DNA from 2 places in the Streptomyces sp. NPDC057743 genome. Region 2 is predicted to be linked to the other one. Evidence: riboswitches for the same ligand, from Rfam matches in the RefSeq annotation. Region 2 holds a riboswitch; the other holds the start of a gene.
The links. Region 2 has a riboswitch for S-adenosylmethionine ahead of thrC (threonine synthase). Riboswitches for the same ligand answer to the same signal wherever they lie in the genome.
Positions count from the first base shown of each region.

Region 1: another riboswitch for S-adenosylmethionine. It lies ahead of ACFVFQ_RS03585 (aminotransferase class V-fold PLP-dependent enzyme); the one in region 2 lies ahead of thrC (threonine synthase).

Region 1 covers NZ_JBHVJX010000002.1:347,123-350,857, forward strand. Annotated here, with positions in the region: gene ACFVFQ_RS03585 (aminotransferase class V-fold PLP-dependent enzyme) at 490-1,863, opposite strand; SAM riboswitch class IV at 2,067-2,184, opposite strand; gene trpD (anthranilate phosphoribosyltransferase) at 2,271-3,335, opposite strand; gene ACFVFQ_RS03595 (cytochrome bc complex cytochrome b subunit) at 3,477-3,735, opposite strand, start outside.
Region 2 covers NZ_JBHVJX010000008.1:117,131-120,865, reverse strand. Annotated here, with positions in the region: gene ACFVFQ_RS11595 (trehalose-6-phosphate synthase) at 1-867, opposite strand, end outside; gene ACFVFQ_RS11590 (glucosyl-3-phosphoglycerate synthase) at 917-1,876, opposite strand; SAM riboswitch class I at 2,052-2,209, shown strand; gene thrC (threonine synthase) at 2,227-3,504, shown strand; gene ACFVFQ_RS11580 (MoaD/ThiS family protein) at 3,558-3,735, shown strand, end outside.

The sequences.
Region 1 (3,735 bases), on a different contig from region 2:
TGGCATACCGGCCCCTCCGACCCGTCCCCTCCCGTTGGGTGGGTGGATAACTGGTGGGTGGGGGTTGGCCGTTGGGGTCCCCTGACGGCCGTCGCCCGGTCGCTGGGGCCGCCCGTCCTCCGTCGGTCACCACGCAGACTTACGCGCCCTTGTCCTCTGACGGTCACCACTCAGGCTCATGCGTCCCCCAATGGTCACCGCTCGGGCTCACACACCCACGCGCCCTCTGACGGCCACCACTCAACCCAGCGGCCCGAGTTGACCCACCGGGAGGAAGTTGCACCCACCGTCTTTTCCCACCCACCCACGGGAGGGGACGGGCCGGAGGGGTGGGGGGGCCGGACGTAAAGCGAAGCAGTCCCGGCCCCCCCCCCCCCCCGGCCCCCCCCCCACCCCGACAGCCCCGCGCAGCGGATACGCATTGCGCCGCAGGCGCAAAGACAGCAACCCGCGCGGCGGGAAAGCCAAGTACGTGGGAAGCCCACGGCGCTACGCGCCGACCGGCACACAACGACCGTCCTCCACGCGGTACTTCCACCGCGCCCCGTCGGCGACGAGCTCCCGGACCGCCCGCACGAAGCGGGCAATGTGCTCGTCCGGCGTCCCCGCCCCGAAGCTGACGCGGATCGCGTTCAGGGAGCGTTCGCCGGGGGCCGCCTCGGGGGCGCCGCACTCGCCGGGGTCCTGGGGGGCGCTGCCCAGCAGCGTGCGGACCAGGGGGTGCGCGCAGAACAGGCCGTCGCGGACGCCGATGCCGTACTCCGCGGAGAGCGCCGCGGCGAAGTGCGAGCTGTTCCAGCCGTCGACGACGAAGGAGAGGACGCCGACCCGCGGGGCGTCGTCGCCGAAGAGGGAGAGGATCCGGACTTCGGGGACGTCCGCCAGGCCCGCCCGGACCTGGGCGATCAGCTCCTGTTCGCGGGCGACCAGGCCCTCGAAACCGGCCTCGGTGAGCGCCCGGCAGGCGGAGGCGATGGCGTAGGCGCCGATGACGTTGGGGGAACCGGCCTCGTGCCGGGCGGCGGTGGTGTGCCACTCGACGTCCACCCCGCCGTCGGCGCGCCGGGTCACCTTCCGGCTGGCGCCCCCGCCGGCCAGGTACGGATCGGCGTCCTGGAGCCAGTCGGCGCGGCCGGCCAACACCCCGGCGCCGAACGGCGCGTAGAGCTTGTGGCCGGAGAACGCGACCCAGTCGACGTCGAGTTCGGCGAGGTTCACCGGGTGGTGCGGGGCGAGTTGGGCCGCGTCCAGCACGATCCGGGCGCCGTGGGCGTGCGCGGCGGCCGCCAACTCCCGTACCGGCCACAGCTCCCCGGTCACGTTCGAGGCGCCGGTGACGCACACCAGCGCGGGGCCGTAGGGCTCGCGGGCGGCCAGCGCCTTCTCCAGGGCGTCCACCGCCTGCCGCGGGGTGCGCGGCGCGTTGAGGTACGTCACGGCCAGGTCCGCGCGGCGCTCCCAGGGCAGCAGCGAGGCGTGGTGCTCGGTCTCGAAGACGAACACCCGGGTGCCCTGCGGCAGCGCGGCGGCCAGCAGGTTCAGCGAGTCGGTGGTGGAGCGGGTGAAGACGAGCTGGTCGTCGGGGCGGCAGCCGAGGAAGTCGGCGACCGTCTTGCGGCTGTTCTCGAAGAGGTCGGTGGAGAGTTGGGAGAGGTAGCCGGCGCCGCGGTGGACGCTGCCGTAGTACGGCGCGTAGCCGGCCACGTCGTCCCAGACCCGCTGGAGCGCGGGGGCGCTGGCGGCGTAGTCGAGCGCGGCGTAGTCGACCTCGCCGCCGGTCACCAGCGGGACGGTGACGTCCCGTCCCAGCACGGGCAGCGGGGCGCAGACGGCGCGGTCGGCGGCAGCGACGGAAACAGACATGGCGAACTCCCGTGAGAGGTAGGCGAGTTCACCGCGGTGAGGGGCGTCCTCGGGGCCCGAGAGGGGCGGGGAGGAGCGGCCGGGCACAACACCGCGGTGTGAAAGGAGAGCAGAGCTGAAGAGTGCGGGAACGGGGCCTGCGGCCCTAGCGCATTCGCTGCATCACGGGGAGGCTCCCTCGGGGACCAGGATCCCTGGCGAGGGATCCGCGCTTGCCGCAGACCTCGCTGCCTGCGGCCTGGTCATCACCCGGGGCACCCCGCCACGGAAGGAGGGTTGCCGGACAGCGGGCCGGGGCCTGTGTCGCTGTCACTCGTGACCTGGGCATGAATCTTGCCCGCGCGATCTTCGGTGCGCAAGTCCCGGTCCGCATTCCGGACCGGGACCTGCGTCACATCCGCCGGCCGTCAGGCGTTGCTGGCCGCCGCCCAGCGCTCCAGGGTGCGCTTGGCCGCCCCGGAGTCGAGGGACTCGGCCGCCCTGCCGAGGCCCTCCCGGATCCGCTCGGTCAACGGGGCGTCGGACGGCTCCAACGCGGCCAGCGCGGCCGCCGCGTTGAGCAACACGGCCTCCCGCACCGGGCCGGTCTCGCCGTCCAACAGCCGGCGGGCCACCTCCGCGTTGTACGACGCGTCCGCGCCGCGCAGCGCCGCCACCGGCACCAGGCCGATGCCGACGTCCCGGGGGTCGAACGGCTCCTCGCGGACCGTGCCGTCGCGCACGATCCACACCCGGGAGGTGGCGGTCGTGGTCAGCTCGTCCAACCCGTCGTCGCCGCGGAAGACCAGCGCGGAGGAGCCGCGCTCGGCGAGCACCCCGGCCAGGATCGGCGCCATCCGGGCGTCCGCGACGCCGGTTGCCTGGGCCTTGACCCGGGCGGGGTTGGTCAGCGGCCCCAGCACGTTGAAGGTCGTACGGATGCCCAACTGTCCGCGGGCGGCCGCCACATGGCGCAGCGCGGGGTGGAACTTGGCCGCGAAGCAGAAGGTGATGCCGGCCTCCTCGGCGACCTGAACGACCCGGCGCGGGCTCAGGTCCAGATTGACGCCCAGCTTCTCCAGCACGTCGGAGGCGCCGCTGGCCGAGGACGCGGCGCGGCTGCCGTGCTTGACGACCTTGGCGCCGGTGCCGGCGACCACGATCGCCGACATGGTGGAGATGTTGACGGTCTTCGCCCCGTCGCTGCCGGTGCCGACGATGTCGACGCTGGGGCCTGGCACGTCGATCAGGCTGGCGTGCGCGTACATCGTCCGCACCAGGCCGGAGATCTCCGCGACCGTCTCGCCCTTGGCGCGCAGCGCGACCGCGAAGCCGGCGATCTGCGCATCGGTGGCCTGGCCGCGCATGATCCGGTCCATGACCCAGGCGGTGTCGTCCGCGGTGAGGTCTTGGCCATCGAGGAGGGTGTTCAGGACGACCGGCCAGGAACGGTCCGCCACGCTGCCGCCGCCCGCCGGGGTCACAACGTTCATGGTCCACGCTCCTGGTTCGTCTCTTGCCGCTGTCGTCACCCTATCGACCTCCGCGCATGCCGAAGGGCCCCGTCCACAGGAATGGACGGGGCCCTCTGGGTGGCGTACTACCAGCGGTGCGCGCGCGGGCGCCCGCGGGGATCAGTGGTGGCCGTGGCCGCTGGTGATCTCCTTGTACTCCTCGACGGTCGGCTTGGCGATGACGTTGTCCTCGCCGTAGTAGCCCTTGGAGAGCTTGGCGCGCAGCTTCTGCGTGCGCTTGAGCTTGCGCCGAACGCCGTTCTCGTCGACCTCCGGACCGAGTTCGAGCGGCTCGGGCTGCTCGTGCTGGGTCAGGAAGTGCAGCTGCTCCTGGTTGAGCGGCTCGTGGACCTCGATGAACTCACCGTGCGGCAGGCGC
Region 2 (3,735 bases):
GACGTCCGGCCGCCGCGACCGCTCCCGCAGGAACTCCGCGTCCGCGCCCAGCCCGTGGACCCCGATCCGGGTCCGGCGCGCCTCTCCTTCCGACGGCACCGCGACCACGCTCGGCGTCTCGTGCCGCGGCCAGTGCGCGGTGCAGTCCGGCTCCAGCGCCCGCTCGCAGCAGGCGGTGAACGCCCGCGCCCAGCGCTCGGTCAGGAAGTTGGCGCGGTCGGCGCCCAAGATGCCGAGCGTCAGCTTCCGTTGGACGTCGTCGGGCAGTATCGCGAAGTACTCCGGCGGCGCCCACGGGGTGTGCGAGAAGTGCGCGATCCGCACGTCCGGCCGTGCCTGGCGCAGCATCCCCGGCACCAGCGCCAGGTGGTAGTCCTGCACCAGCACCGCGGCCCCGGGGCCCGCGCCCTCCGCGAGCGCGTCGGCGAACGCCGCGTTGTACGCCTCGTACGCCGCCCACTGGTCGCGGAAGTCCCCGTCGAACGCCGGCTCCAGCGACGTCTGGTACAGCATGTGGTGGACGAACCACAGCACGGAGTTGGCGACGTCGTTGTAGGCCGCGGCGTGCACCTGGGCCGGGATGTCGAGCATCCGCACGCGCTGCCCGCCGGTGTCCGCGACGTCCAGCAGCCCGCCGGTCCGCCGCACCGCCTCCCGGTCACCGTCCCCGAGCGCGGCACAGACCCACACCGCGTCCGTCTCAGGACCAATGGCCGAGAGCCCGGAGACCAGCCCCCCGCCGCCCCGCTTGGCGGTCAGTTCGCCGCCCGCTCCCAGGGCGTACGACACCGGCCCGCGGTTGGACGCGACGAGGACTGAAGCACCTGGCTGGACCGGACTGCGCTCGGAGACCGTCTCGGAGACCATGTCGCGACATTAACCCGCCGGGGAACCGCGCAAACGTACGGGCCGCCTCTCAGGCGGCCCGCCGCTCCGCGTATTCGGGTATCTCGGCCATCGGCGGCCGCTCCTCGGTGTCCACCGCGGTCGTCCGCGGCACGAAGCCGTGCTCCCCACGGTCGAACTGGGTCAGCCGGGGGCGGATCAAGTGGCCGCGGGCCAGCCGGAGTTGGGCGGTGCGGTAGATGGCGGCGGCCATCCGGCCGAGCGCCTGGCCGCCCTGGTGGCGGTGCTTGCGGACCCCGACGTCCACCTGGGCCAGGGCGTCCAGCCCGACGGTGTGCAGGGCGTCCACCAGCAGGCCCAGCTCCACGCCGTAGCCGACCGGGAACGGCAGCTGCTCCAGCAGCGAGCGCCGGGCCGCGTACTCCCCGCCCAGCGGCTGCACGAAGCCGGCCAGTTGGGGCCAGTGGAGGTTGAGCAGCGGCCGGGCGACCAGCTCGGTGACCCGCCCGCCCTGGCCGGGCGCCGGGCCCTGCCCGGTCTCCAACGGCCGGTCGTACATGGCCTTGACGAACTGGACGTCCGGGTCGGTCAGCAGCGGCCCGACGATCCCCGAGACGAAGGTGGCGGAGAACTCCCGCAGGTCGGCGTCGACGAAGCAGACGATGTCGCCGCCGGTCACCATCAACGAGCGCCAGAGCACCTCACCCTTGCCGGGCAGCGCGGGCATACGGGGCAGCACGCTGTCCCGGTGGACGACCCGGGCGCCGGCTTCCGCGGCGACCTCGGCGGTGCGGTCGGTGGAGCCCGAGTCCAGCACCACCAGCTCGTCGACCAGCGGCACCTCCCCGGTCATCAGATCGGCGCGGATCGCGGTGACGATGGCGCCGACCGTCGCCTCCTCGTCGAGCGCGGGCAGCACCACGCTGACCGTCTGGCCCGTCTGGTGCTTGGCCTCCAGCAGCCGCGCAAGCGGGCGGTCCGCGGCGGACCAGGAGCGTTCGGCCAGCCAGCGCTCCACTTCTTCCAGCACGTCTACGACTCTCCTCGGTGGGCCCCGAACGGGAGCCCGTTATGTGATCCATCTCGCGGACCGGACGACTATCTCAACGGTCAGTGCCTTCGGTTACAGTCTTGAACAACGCGGACGCGCCCCGCATGTCGGGGTCGCCGCGCAACAAATGCCTGGGCTCCGCCCAGCGCCATAGCGCTCATCCAGAGGGGCAGAGGGATACGGCCCGTTGAAGCCCCGGCAACCCTCCAGCCGGTCTCCGCCGCAAGACAGCACAGTGCGCGCGCGAGGCTCCCGGCTAGGGAAGGTGCCAAATCCGTCTCGCGGCGAAATGCGCCGTGAGGAAGATGAGGAGAAAGGGCCTCGCCTCCATGGCTGTGCAAGCAACCGAACCCACCCCCGCTGTTGCCCTCGGCCCCGCCGTCGCGCTCTCCTGCCGCGAGTGCGCACAGCGCTTCCAGCTCGGCCCGATCTTCGCGTGCCAGGAGTGTTTCGGCCCGCTGGAGATCGCCTACGACCTGCCGACCGGTGACCCCGAGGGCCTGCGGAAGCGGATCGAGTCCGGCCCCGCCAACATCTGGCGTTACGCCCCCCTGCTGCCCGTCCCCGCCGACGTGGCCGACAAGCCCAACCTCAACCCCGGCTTCACCAAGCTCGTCAAGGCCGACCGGCTCGCCGCCGAACTGGGCGTCACCGGCGGCCTGTACGTCAAGGACGACTCCGGCAACCCGACCCACTCCTTCAAGGACCGGGTCGTCGCGATCGCCGTCGAGGCCGCCCGCGCCTTCGGCTTCACCACCCTCTCCTGCTCCTCGACCGGCAACCTGGCCGGCGCGGTCGGCGCCGCGGCGCGCCGCGCGGGCCTGAAGTCCTGCGTCTTCATCCCGCACGACCTGGAGCCCGGCAAGGTCGTGATGGCCGCGGTCTACGGCGGTGACCTGGTCGCCATCGAGGGCAACTACGACGACGTCAACCGCTTCTGCTCCGAGCTCATCGGCGACCCGCTGGGCGAGGGTTGGGGCTTCGTCAACGTCAACCTCCGCCCGTACTACGGCGAGGGCTCCAAGACCCTGGCGTACGAGATCTGCGAGCAGTTGGGCTGGCAACTGCCGGACCAGTTGGTCATCCCGATCGCGTCCGGCTCCCAGCTCACCAAGATCGACAAGGGGTTGAAGGAGCTGATCGCCCTCGGCCTGGTCGAGGACAAGCCGTACAAGATCTTCGGCGCGCAGGCCGAGGGCTGCTCGCCGGTGTCGGTGGCCTTCAAGGCCGGGCACGAGGTCGTCCGGCCGCAGAAGCCGAACACCATCGCCAAGTCGCTGGCGATCGGCAACCCGGCCGACGGCCCGTACGTGCTGGACATCGCGCGCCGCACCGGCGGCGCCGTCGAGGACGTCACCGACCCCCAGATCGTGGAGGCCATCAAGCTGCTGGCCCGTACGGAGGGGATCTTCGCGGAGACCGCGGGCGGGGTGACCGTCGGCGTGACCAAGAAGCTGATCGAGAACGGTGTGTTGGACCCGTCGTTGACCACGGTGGTGCTGAACACCGGCGACGGGCTGAAGACCCTCGACGCCGTCGCCTCCGGGCCCACCGCCACCATCCGCCCGGACCTGGACGCGTTCCGCGCGGCCGGCCTGGCGGACTGAGCCGGCCCCGCCCCTCCCGCTCCCCCTCTTCCCGCAGCCCTGGAGGCAGCAACATGAGCGTCACCGTCCGCATCCCCACCATCCTGCGCACCTACACCGGCGGCAAGGCCGAGGTCCCGGCCGAGGGCGCGACCCTCTCCGAGGTGATCGCCGACCTGGAGAAGAACCACACCGGCATCGCGGCCCGGGTGCTCGACGACGCCGGCAAGCTCCGCCGCTTCGTGAACGTCT